DNA from 3 places in the Paenibacillus sp. PvR098 genome. Region 3 is predicted to be linked to each of the others. Evidence: riboswitches for the same ligand, from Rfam matches in the RefSeq annotation. Region 3 holds a riboswitch; each other region holds the start of a gene.
The links. Region 3 has a riboswitch for cyclic di-AMP ahead of JOE45_RS22080 (TrkH family potassium uptake protein). Riboswitches for the same ligand answer to the same signal wherever they lie in the genome.

Region 1: another riboswitch for cyclic di-AMP. It lies ahead of JOE45_RS21035 (C40 family peptidase); the one in region 3 lies ahead of JOE45_RS22080 (TrkH family potassium uptake protein).
Region 2: another riboswitch for cyclic di-AMP. It lies ahead of JOE45_RS23275 (C40 family peptidase); the one in region 3 lies ahead of JOE45_RS22080 (TrkH family potassium uptake protein).

What each region holds. Positions count from the first base shown of each region.
Region 1 covers NZ_JAFIBU010000001.1:4,245,410-4,249,637, forward strand. The annotation lists gene JOE45_RS21030 (heavy metal translocating P-type ATPase) at 1-1,330, shown strand, start outside; gene JOE45_RS21035 (C40 family peptidase) at 1,409-1,882, opposite strand; cyclic di-AMP (ydaO/yuaA leader) riboswitch at 1,888-2,023, opposite strand; gene JOE45_RS21040 (hypothetical protein) at 2,179-2,508, shown strand; gene JOE45_RS21045 (gamma carbonic anhydrase family protein) at 2,753-3,277, shown strand; gene JOE45_RS21050 (response regulator) at 3,282-3,974, opposite strand; gene JOE45_RS21055 (ATP-binding protein) at 4,006-4,228, opposite strand, start outside.
Region 2 covers NZ_JAFIBU010000001.1:42,694-46,921, reverse strand. The annotation lists gene JOE45_RS00255 (hypothetical protein) at 1-134, opposite strand, end outside; gene JOE45_RS23275 (C40 family peptidase) at 882-1,769, opposite strand; cyclic di-AMP (ydaO/yuaA leader) riboswitch at 1,771-1,917, opposite strand; partial or broken gene sigK (RNA polymerase sporulation sigma factor SigK) at 2,302-2,814, opposite strand; gene JOE45_RS00235 (recombinase family protein) at 2,792-4,228, opposite strand, start outside.
Region 3 covers NZ_JAFIBU010000001.1:4,451,082-4,455,309, reverse strand. The annotation lists gene JOE45_RS22085 (potassium channel family protein) at 1-498, opposite strand, end outside; gene JOE45_RS22080 (TrkH family potassium uptake protein) at 511-1,863, opposite strand; cyclic di-AMP (ydaO/yuaA leader) riboswitch at 1,931-2,071, opposite strand; gene JOE45_RS22075 (CPBP family intramembrane glutamic endopeptidase) at 2,298-3,980, shown strand; gene uvrC (excinuclease ABC subunit UvrC) at 3,892-4,228, opposite strand, start outside.

The DNA of each region.
Region 1 (4,228 bases), 210 kb from region 3:
AGGGGACCGTGTAATCGGAGCAACAATGAACAAAAACGGTATGCTTCAAATTAAAGCAACGCGGGTCGGCAAGGAAACAGCGCTCGCTCAAATCATTAAAGTGGTGGAGGAAGCGCAGGGCTCAAAGGCGCCGATTCAGCGTGTGGCAGACGTCATCTCCGGTATTTTTGTTCCGATTGTTGTCGGAATTGCGATCATCGCTTTCGTTGTTTGGTACCTTTGGGTGGAACCTGGGAACTTTGCCGGGGCATTGGAGAAAGCCATTGCGGTACTGGTGATTGCTTGTCCTTGTGCGCTCGGACTCGCAACGCCTACGTCTATTATGGCCGGTTCCGGCCGCGCAGCTGAGCTTGGGATTTTGTTCAAGGGCGGAGAGCATTTGGAGTCGACGCATCGGATTGAGACCATTGTTCTGGATAAAACAGGTACGGTGACACATGGCAAACCGGAGCTTACAGATGTGATTCCAGCAGGCATCGATGAAATGACCTTCTTGAAGCTGGTGGGAGCCGCCGAGAAAAATTCCGAGCATCCGCTTGCTGAGGCCATCGTTTCGGGTATTGCAGCCAAAGGGATCTCTTTCTCCGAGACCGATGAGTTCGAAGCGATTCCCGGTTACGGTATTCGAGCCGTAGTGGAAGGCAAAGAAGTATTGGCGGGAACCCGAAAGCTGATGGCTAAATACGATGTTTCGATCGAACCGGTGTTGGAAACGATGGTGAAGCTGGAGCAGTCAGGCAAAACGGCGATGCTCGTTTCCGTTGATCGGCAGTATGCGGGGCTTGTTGCTGTGGCGGATACGGTTAAGGAGACGTCTAAAGAAGCGGTCGCCCGATTAAAGCAAATGGGAATTCAGGTGATTATGATTACCGGCGACAATGAGCGTACGGCTAACGCGATTGCGAAGCAGGTAGGGATAGATCATGTATTGGCGGAAGTGCTGCCCGAAGGGAAAGCACAGGAAGTGAAGAAGCTTCAGGATCAAGGCAGGAAGGTGGCTATGGTCGGGGACGGTATCAATGATGCACCGGCGCTCGCGGTTGCAGACATCGGAATGGCCATCGGAACAGGGACGGACGTGGCTATGGAAGCGGCGGATGTCACTCTCATGCGCGGTGATTTGAACAGTATAGCGGACGCGATGGCAATGAGCAGAAAAACGATGGCCAACATCCGGCAAAATTTGTTCTGGGCTCTCGCTTACAATACGCTGGGTATCCCCATTGCAGCCATAGGTCTATTAGCTCCTTGGGTCGCTGGTGCAGCCATGGCCTTAAGCTCGGTATCTGTTGTTCTTAATGCACTGCGTTTGCAACGAGTCAAAGTATAATCGGCCAAAAGATTCCAAAGCCCCAAAGCACCTTTTAAAACACAGGTGTTTTGGGGCTTTCCGTTTTACAGTGAACGTTTATTTCGAATTAGCCATCATATGTTGATATTGGTTGTCCGAGACAACCCTACGGGCGGTAAAATAGCGTTGGTCATAATAAGACTCGCTCAATTTGCTGATGCTAACCCCTTTTTTGCTGGCGGAGTGAGCGAATTTGCCGTTACCCACATATATGCCTGCATGTGAAATGTTTTTGCCGTTAATATTAAAAAATACCAGATCGCCAGGACGGAGATTATTTTTACTCACCCATACTCCTTCATTGGCTTGTGTTCTCGAAGTGCGCGGCAGATCAATGCCGAAGTGGTCATATACGGTGATAATAAAGCCCGAGCAGTCAAATCCGGTTGCTTTGGATGTCCCGCCCCATTGATATCGGGTACCTAGGAGATCTTCTACAGAGTCATTCAAAGAAGAACTGGCGGAAGCGGTTCCTGCTCCGATAGAAAAAAATAACACGGCTCCTGACAAAAACAACGACAACTTTCTCAAAGCGATATTGCTCCTTCCGGTGCCTACGAGGTTAGCTGGAGGGTTTGGTAGAAGGTTCCCCTATGATCCCTGTCATCCGAGATCAATTCACCCGAGTATGGATCCCCCGTTTTCCAATAGGAAATTCGGCATTGTTTTTAAAACTACTCTCTGTAGTTAGATGAATTTCGCTAAAATCCTTCCTTGTCACAAAATATTCAAAACATTGTGTCATCATATTGATTCATACATTCTTCACAGCTCCTACAAATCTATGGTTTATAATAGTACATATCTTATTATCTTAAGGGGTGATCATGATAGAACGTATAAAAGCGGCCAAGATCAGTCGAAGAAGATTTTTAGGTTCAACGGGAAAGCTCGTGCTAGGCATTGTTGGGGTGGAGGCTGCCGCAGGAGGATTATTTTATCACGCCGCCAAATCGAACAAAGGGGAGCAAGAAGAGCAGTCCGGGGAGAAACCGGGAAATATTGTGCTGCTCGGGGATAAAACCAAATTGGGCCATATCGTGGAGAATTTGATTCCAAAGGAAACCATATCGGCGGACCGCCGCCGCGGCCAATGGATGTATTTGAGCCTATGGAGAGAGAAGGGCAAGTGTATATCGATATTTTTAACGCAGTGAAAAGAGGGTAAATTCGTGAACGTATGGATCGGTTGGCACAAAGAATGATCTGCAATCCATCATGGGCTGCGGATCATTTTATTTGGGTTACTAAAATTACAAAAGTGCTTTACAAAAGTTGAATTATCTTACGTTGAATACGAAAAACCACATCGGTTATCCAATTCGCTATAATCAAAAATGTAACCGTTATCAATTGGAAGAGTCCTAATCATATTGCTCAAGAGAAGGAGGAACGACGCAGATGATCTTTTCGCTAGGCGAATATAAGCCGCAGTTGAATCCTACTGCATACATTGCCCCGGGAGCGCATTTAATCGGAAATATTACTATGGGTGCGGAGTCAAGCGTATGGTTCAATGCGGTGCTTCGCGGTGATAACGCGCCGATCATCATCGGCGAGCGAACGAATATCCAAGACGGCTCCACGCTTCATGTGGACCCCGGAGTACCTTTGCATATCGGAGAGCAGGTATCCATAGGTCATAACGTGATTCTGCACGGCTGTACGATCCATGATGGGGCATTGATCGGGATGGGCTCCATTGTGATGAACCATGCAGAAATCGGAGAACAAGCATTGATTGCCGCTGGCACCTTAATTCCGGAAAACAAAAAAATTCCACCCCGTGTTTTGGTTATGGGTTCTCCAGGAAAAGTCGTCCGGGAGCTCAATGAGCAGGATTTGCAAATGCTTCAATTCGTGTCCGAGCATTATGTCGGACAGAGCCGAAGATATTTGGAAGCCAAAATATTAGCCTATGAGTAAACGCTTACAATTTTTCGTTATAAACATACAGCTTGGTGGGACGCCCTTTAGTAGAGTATTTCAATTCAAGCATAAGCTCATCGATTTCACATAGAAATTCCAGGTATTTTCTTGTGGTTATGCGAGACAGCGAAAGCTGGTCCGCAATGTCTTGAGCGGACAGAGGCTGGCCGGAATTGGCGAGCGAGTCCCGAATCATTTGCAGCGTAATCGGATCGATTCCCTTAGGTACTTCCGTTTCGTTATCGCTGACATGCTTTTTATCTGCTTTGAGGTATATGGAATCGAGCAGCTGTTGGTTGAGGTTCGTATGCTGACGGAAGAGCAAATGTCTTTTTTTCAAGGTTTCCAGTGCGGAACGGAAGCGCTCAAAGTCGAAAGGCTTAATGATGTAGTCTACAATTCCAAGCCGCATGGACTCTTCGATAATTTGGGGATGATCGGCTGCCGTGATCAGAATGACATCGACTTCAATGAACTGGCGGCGGATTTCACGTAGAAGCTCCAACCCGTTCATGGAAGGCATGTAGATATCAAGAAGAATCACATCCGGAGCAAGCTCTACAATCAGCTCCATCGCTTCTTGACCGTTTCTGGCACTGCCAATACATTCCACCCTATCGATTTTGTTCAAATACTTTTGATTGATGCTCGATACCATTGGATCATCTTCAATAATCAACGCTTTTAGTAACAAAGTGAACCCTCCTGTATTTTGTTGGAGTCAATCAACGCTTGGGGATAGTTATCCAAAAAATGGTACCTTGATTTGGGGTGGAAGACACATCGATTTGTCCATATAGCACATGATCGATATGGTTCTTAACTAAATATAATCCGTAGCCTCTGTCGGAATGTTTGGTTGAATAATGTTTGTTGAATATGCGGTGAATCTTGTCTTCCGGAATTCCGTGGCCGTTATCTTCCACCATGATGACCCATTGGTCCTGC
Region 2 (4,228 bases), 4.4 Mb from region 3:
GCAACCATGTAAAGCATATTAACAAAATCTTCAGGAGTTTTGTCAGATTCCAGAAACAGCATGTCAAACTCCTTCTCCGTTAAAACTCCCCTTTGAAACAGCAAATACAATAGCGGTTTTACCATATCGTTCATCCAAACTCCTCCTATGTCAAAGAAATTTACTAAGATCTCAGTATTGTAATAACATTATATTCGAATTTTTCAATCTTATACTAAAATTGCGCCGGTTGGCAGACATCTCCTTAATAAAGCAGGCTCCGGAGCGGAGCCCTTTTCAACTGAGCTTCTACGACCGAGAACCATATGATGGTGTGTGGATCTTGCTTTCTATGTAGCCAAACTAATTTATGGAGATGCCAACACCATTTCTCTTCACTTCGGTTAAAATTAAAAAACTTGGTAAAACAACAATTTTAAGAGTAGCATGGATCAACTTCGATTAGCTAAAAACTAATTTTGCTTCTCCATCCCTGCTGAAATAGACTAAGGTCAACTAAATTTTGAAAGGGAGAAATTCTTGAATCCGGTTATTGGTCTAGAACATATCAAAAGATTCTTCATGCCAATTCGAAATCACCTTGTTCAACCAGACTGTAGAAATCCTCTTTGACTTCGTTCAGTTGCTTGATAAACGGTCTGAGTTCGTCGGCCGAAGCCCAAAGATTTTATTGAAGAAAACGCTCGGGACTTAATCTTTAGTCATGCTGCGTTCGAGTACTAAGTGGTATAGATAAATCTCTCTCTATCGGTATCATCCCACAACAAATTCCTTGAATTTACTGTGGTGGATTTTGACATATAAAGAAGGCTGTCGAGACTTTCTCGACAGCCTAAAACTGTCCATTCGGACAGATTATCTATATTTTATTACATATTGAATTACACAACTCGCTTTGACCCTACAAATTTAGACCCCCAATAGAAACTACTGAGAGAATCAACCTTTACACCACTGTTCGTAGCGGAAATAAACGAATTGTTTCCGACATAGATACCGACGTGAGAAACTTTCTTTCCCGTTTCAGAGAAAAAAACCAAATCCCCGTTTTTAGGTGCTGTTACCCAAGTGCCCACAGTAGCCATTTGCGCGGACGTTCTTGGCAGGTTTACGCCATTTGGGGAATAAACGTATTTCATAAAGCCTGAGCAGTCAAAGCCATTTGGTGTCAAGCCACCCCAAAGATAAGCAGTGCCTATATACTTTTTGGCATCCTGTACGATTTTGTCGCCCACGGTACTAACAGGGGCGGGGGCAGGGGCAGGGGCAGGAGCCGTGACTGCGGGCCGGTGCCAAGCAGGAGCATGATTTTTGCCATCTTTACTAATGATGGCACCAAAATTATTTTTGTCCCACTGAACGCGGAATCCAAACAACTCACTCACGAATCGGAGTGGAACATAAACGCGCCCTTCCTGGAATACCGCTTTCGTGCCGAAACTCTGTTTCTGGCCGTTTACGACAGCTTCCGATGACCCAGATAAGAGAACCACCGATTTCTCTGGCCCTTCAATTGTTACTTTCACCTGCTGTCCATTCTTGTCTGAACTTATTTTATACCCTAGTTCTTCGGAAATGAAACGGACGGGCACCATCGTGTTTTGGTTTTTATCAATGAAAGGTTGCGCATCGGGAAACCTAATGAGCTTATCATCGACTTGAACCCGAACATTATAGTTGTACGTAGCGGCATGGGTTGAAGGGGTTGGAAAGATACCGGACAACAAAATTGTGCTCGACAATACAAGCACGGTACTAATTTTCTTCAAATCTTTTCCTCCATTGAGCCTCCGAGGTTAGTTGACGGGTTCGGGAAGAGGGTTCCCTGGTCTGCCTTAATAAATCAAACGTTCACCCCAATAAAAAATCCCCCGTACTAATGAATTCTATATTCATTAGATTCGGCAAAAAGTTTTGTCACACAATTATAAATTTATCATATTCGATACTAGCAGATATACCCAACCATTGACGAAATTCCGAACTATTTGTCGAATTTAATTTCTATTTTCATATAATTACCTTTTTTTGTGTGCTTTTTATGCGAAAAACTTGTTTTCCTTTGAAACATTAGACAGAACTGAAAAAACGCAAAAAAAGCGGCTGCACTAAGAATGCACGACCACCGTGTATGATTGACATTATGGGGCTGCCGACAAAACGAGCGAGCTCGAATTGGACTTTATCTAAAAATGTGTATGATGTTACTATGTTACGTACGCCCTAGCACCATACAACACTACTTGTCCATCAATAAACAACTTCATGGCCCACTAAATAGCAGGCCACTGCATAAGGAAGCTATCTTTTCTGTTTATAAAACTCATGATACAGCTTCATTAACGCACGCTTCTCGATCCGCGATACATACGAACGCGATATGCCCAGCTCCTTCGCAATTTCGCGCTGCGTACGCTCTTCTCCTCCCGCCTCAAGTCCAAAACGGCCAACGACCACCTCCCGCTCCCGTCCGTCTAAAATATCCAGGTTGCGGTATATTTTCGATTTTTCAATCTTCAACTGTACCTTATCCACGACGTCATCGGCTTCCGTTCCGAGAATGTCAATCAATGTAATTTCATTTCCTTCTTTATCCGTACCAATCGGGTCATGAAGCGATACGTCTTTGCGGGTCTTTTTCAACGAACGCAGATGCATCAGGATCTCATTCTCAATACACCTAGCCGCGAACGTAGCCAATTTGGTTCCTTTATCCGGAGAAAACGATTCGATCGCTTTGATTAACCCTATCGTGCCAATAGAAATGAGATCTTCTAAGTCCTCTCCTGTATTATCGAATTTCTTGAGGTTGTGTTCGAACTCCTATGTCATTCTTTTGCTGCATAAGCTTGTCAAATGCCCCTACGGACATAATGACGAGCTCAGGCTTCTCTAGATCATTACTTTCAAAGCGTAATATGATTTCGTTGAAGAACATTTCGATAATATGTCGCTTGAATTGAAAAGTCAGCTTTTCTGGTTCCTTGAGCCTTTCTTGAATGTGATTGATGAAGCTCATTAATTTATCTAAAGTATGTTCATCATTATGGATCGTCTGTATTTGAATACTGTAATGGTTTAGTTCTTGTTTGAGTTTAATGACAGTGTCATTCAATCGTTTTAAGTCAGTTATCATTTCTTCTTCCGAGATCACATCGCGCCAGAACATGAGTTTTACCTTTTCCTTCTCTTTATATCTTTGCTCGATTTCCCGCTCCAAGGTTTGAACACGAAGCTGAAGCTCCTGAGCTCCACCTTTCGATGTTTGATCGATTTGTTTTAGATAATGCTCCGGCTCACTGACAAGTGCAACAACCTGGTTCCACATATAATCTTCGAGCAGTTCGGCTCGTAATGATTGGCTAGGACATCTTTTCACCCCAGGTCCATACTTTTTTGGAGCAAGATTTGGGCATCGATAACACCGGTACTTCATTCTTTTGCCCGTCTCCTTATCAAGGCTGCCAGAGTATGTTGTTGCATCCCAAGTCCTTCCGCAATGACCGCATTTTAATAATGATTTGAGTAAGAATTCGTATGTTTGATTACCAACATGTTTATTTGTTATGTTTCTCTCTTTTTGCTTTTGTGCTAAATGAAACAAAGGCTGATCAATAACGGGTGACACGGGTACATGTAACCAATCTTCCTCTTCACGCAAACTTAGGGTCCGTTTGGGATTCCCAGATTTCGTTGTTTGACCTTTGACTTTTTTAGATTGTCTGCGATTATAATAATAGTTTCCTATGTAGATCTCAGAAGATAAAATTCTGCCTATACTGGAAGCGCTCCAATTCTTTGATTCGCCCCTCTTGGGCATCACACCACACTTTATCAATCGCTCGCCTATCTCCCTTGTCGTTAAATTTTCATAAATGTACCACTCATAAATCATCTTCACGTATTGTGCCTCATGCGTATTTATAATGAGCTGCCCATTCTCATCTTTGTCATAACCAAAGGGCGCGACACGCATAGGCATAATCTTTTTCAGTTCTCGTACCGCGCGTTCTCTACCCCTTACTGTCCTTTTCCGTATGAGGGCAAGTTCATAGCTAGCAATAGCAGATATAATGTTGAAAAAAAGGATACCTTCAGGAGATTTCTCAAACTCCGTATCCGTAAAAAAAATCTCAGCCCCACTTTTCTCAAATTCGCGAACCACAATTAACTTATCCGTAAGGTCACGGCTTAGACGGTCCGGGTGGGTACAAATAACGTGTGAGAT
Region 3 (4,228 bases):
CTCCTTCAGCGACCTTCCGGCAAGCCGTTTAGGCACGGCAAGCTCGGCAATCGTATATTCATCGGACAGCTCAATATAGTCAAGCAGATTGGGAGAAACCAATTGATGGGCTACGCGGACCCCCATATCCCGTTCAGGAAAGATAATGCGGTCCACCCCGATTTTGTTGAGCACTTTACCATGCAGCTCGGACAGCGCTTTGGCTACGACGGTTTTTACCCCAATATCCTTTAGCAGAATCGCGGTAAGGATGCTGGCTTGAATATCGTTACCGATCGCCACCACCACGCAATCGAAATTCCGTATCCCCAGTGATCGGATGACCTCTTCCTCGGTTGAATCCGCCACTACCACGTGCGTCAGCTTATCGCTCATCTCCTCCACCGCTTCCTCGTCCATATCGATGCCAAGCACCTCATGACCAAGGTTAAGGAGTTCCATAGCAAGACTGGAGCCAAATCTCCCTAATCCGATAACTGCATATTGTGTGTTTTTCATGTTTCCGTTCCCCTATCCGATCGTAATTTTACCTTCTGGGTATCTGTATAATTCCTTCTCTGTCTTCGGTCCCAGCGCGTAAGCCAGAGTTAGCGGACCTAAGCGGCCGGCAAACATGGTAAGTGCGATGAGAATTTTGCCAAGGTCCGATAAATCCGGAGTCAGCCCCATCGACAAGCCCACGGTTGCGAAGGCTGAGGTTACTTCAAACAAGATCATCAAGAACGCATGATTCTCGGTCGTTGCAAGAATCATCGTCACCAGGATGATAAGCGCGATGGCGACGAGCGTAAGCGTAACGGCCTTCAGAATCCTCTCTTTGCCGAGCCGGTAACGAAAGAAAACGATATCTTCCTTTCCGCGTATCATCGCCATCATGGCGCCAACCAGGGTAGTAAAGGTCGTCGTTTTGATACCGCCGCCCGTAGAGCCAGGCGAAGCTCCAATGAACATTAGAATAATGATAAAAAATTGCGTCGCCTGCCTCAGCCCTGCAATATCAAGTGAATTGGCGCCAGCCGTCCGCGGCGTAACGGATTGAAACAGCGAGGCAAGAATTTTACCGGACCAGCTGAGCGAACCGAGCGTTCTTGGATTTGTAAATTCAAAGATGAATATAACAATCGCTCCGACTCCGATCAGAATGCCGGTAGCGCTTAGCACCACTTTTGAATGAAGAGACAGCCTTTTATTTTTTCTAAAATCCATGAGATCCGACATAACGACGAAACCAATTCCGCCCAAAATAATGAGTCCCATCGCAACCGCATTGATTATGGGATCCTCCGCATACGCTGTCAGACTGCTAAACTTTCCCGTCACCGGTCCGAATAAATCGAAACCGGCATTATTAAAGAAGGAAACGGCATGAAAAATTCCGTAATAGGCCGCCTTTTGCGGGCCCAAATCAACCGACCAACGTGCAGCGAAAATAACCGCGGCTACCAATTCGATCGTCAGTGAATAGAGAAGCACCTTACGGATCAAGCGTACAATGCCTTCCATGCTGCTTTGATTCAGCGCTTCTTGCAATATAAGCTTTTCCTTCAGTGATATTCGTTTTTTCAGCGCAAACGCGAACAAGGTGGCCATCGTCATAAAACCAAGTCCGCCGACTTGGATTAATAAAATAATGACGATCTGTCCGAACAAAGAAAAATGGGTGCCCGTATCCACAACGATAAGCCCTGTAACACAAGTTGCGGAGGTGGCCGTAAAGAAAGCGTCCAGAAAGGGCATCGGTACACCTTTCGCCGCGGCCACCGGAAGCGACAGCAGAATGGACCCGATCAAGATAATGAAAGCAAAACCGATGACCAAAATTTGCGGAGGTGTAAGCTCGAATTTTTGGGTGATGGATTTCATGAATGGCACCCCTGTTTCTGTGTTTCAGGCAACAAAAAAAGACACTGGAAACCCAATGTCAAATTAAGGTTCCTGTAATTCAAGCCTACGAGGTTAGCTGACGGATTCGGATGTACAGGCACCCTATCAGCGGCTCACGGCCTGCTGAATTCACCCCTTAAACTCATGGTTCCCCCGTTTTCCTAAAGAAATTCGGCTCATTATTCGATTGATATGAATTATAATCCTCTTTTCATTGAAGTACAAAGCCCTTATTTACGTAAATGCGCCGGATTTCGCAATATTACGACATATGTAAGCGCTTCTATTGATACAGCACTTTGCTTTGCTGAATATTACCTCGTGTAGCTCTTGTTATCATTGGATTTGCTTGTGGCATGTGTGCTACCTTAAAAGAATAGACTGTTATTATCCCATCCCCTAAGGAGCCTTTCATGCCGAAAAGACGAACCGAACCTCCATTGCTGCTTCTAGCTGTCCTTGGCCTGATGCTGTACCTTGGCGTCACGTTTGCCTCCGCCCTTCAAGAAGGGACAACCCGGCTCGAGGACGATCACGCAGGTCACCCTATCGTTACTAAGCAGCAAGCGGCGGATGCCGCTGTCCAGTTCATCGAAAGCCGCTTTATATTAGGACAAGACACAGAAGCATACACCTTGTACCAATCTTATCCCGTGAGAAACGGTTATCTGCTGAAAGAACAGTTGTACGATGATTACGAGAAAAAATATGAAGAGCGATTCCCCCTTGAATTTTTCGAGGTGGAGATCAACGACCGCGAGAAGGGCGTAACGTACTATGTGGCCGTGAATTATAAAAGCCTGCAGGTGTTCGGATTCATGATGAACCGATCCTCAGCAGCACGGAGCGACTCCGTAAGCGCGCCGACTTCCGATCCGCTGAAGGCAGCGCAGGACGCTATTCGGGAGATGGGCTATCATCCGGCCCAATTTACACTTACGGGCGAAACCGCACGAGCCGGGAATGGAAGCCTGATTTTTCGCAGCAGCACGGAGCGGATCGGCGAAACTCCATTAGAGCTTCACCTTAAAGTAGCAAACGGCAGAGTCACGGCGTTTCAGCCGACATTCCCTGTTCCGGATACGTTTATCGCTTGGCAGGAGGCGCAGGACGACCGATCCGCCCTCATGACGCGTATCAGCATGGGGATCACACTTGTGTTCACGCTCGTCGCGCTAATCATGGTTGTTAGGCGCCGCCGTGAAATCCTATATGCGCGAGGTGCGCTTCTCACGCTCTTCTTTCTGGTCATTTATATCGCCAACAATTTTAATATGCTGCCTGCGTTTCGAACGATGCACGGGAGCGGACCGTCCGAACCCGGCGCTCTCTTTTACCTGTGGTTTTCGAATATTTTTGTAGGGGCCATGGCCGTTTCGACGTATTTGGCTTTGTCTGCGGGACGACAGTTGTGGCTCGACCGCGGATGGAACCCGTGGCCGGTATGGAGGGACACGGTTTTTGGCAATGAGGTATGGAAAGCGACGGTAAGAGGGTACTTGCTCTGCTTGTTCATTCTCGGATTGCAGCAAACGATGTTCTTCATCGGAGCCGAAGCATTCGACGTGTGGACGGTCAGCGATCCGACAGACTCTGTCTATAATATGACTTACCCCGGCGTTTTCCCATTAATGGCATGGGTCGCTTCCATCTCTGAGGAGGCGGTTTACCGGCTGCTTGGCATTGCCGTTACGCTTAAGCTGACGCGCAGCCGTTTCTTGGCCGTGCTGCTGCCAAGCGTCATCTGGGCAATGAGCCATACCCAGTATCCCGTTTATCCGGTTTATACGCGATTGGTGGAGGTCACAGTCATTGGATTGATTTTCGGCTATGTATTCTTGAAATACGGCTTTCTGACCGCTTTGTTCACGCATGCGTCCATGAACAGCATCCTGATGGGGCTCTCGATTATGTTCATCGGAGAGCCCGGACAGGTCGCTGTCGGCGCAGCTTATTTGGCGGCTCCCGCAGCTATCGGCTGGCTGCTTTCTAGGCTGCACGCCAGATTCAATCGACGGCCTCCGTCGTTTCCCCGGGCAGACCCGTCACCGGCTCCGGGGCCGCATCCGGGCTCGGGCCGTTTAACGCCTTTATAATTTGCGCTGCAAGCTTTACACCGATTCCAAGAGGCTTAAAGTCTTCGGGCTGAGCCTCTTTTATTTTTTTCAGTGAGCCAAAATGCTTCAACATCGCCTTGCGCCGCTTCTCCCCAATGCCAGGGATGGCATCAAGCTGGGACACGACCATCGACTTCGCGCGTGTTTCCCGGTGGAAAGTGATGGCGAAGCGGTGAACCTCCTCTTGGATACGCTGCAGCAAATAAAACTCTTGACTGTCACGCGGC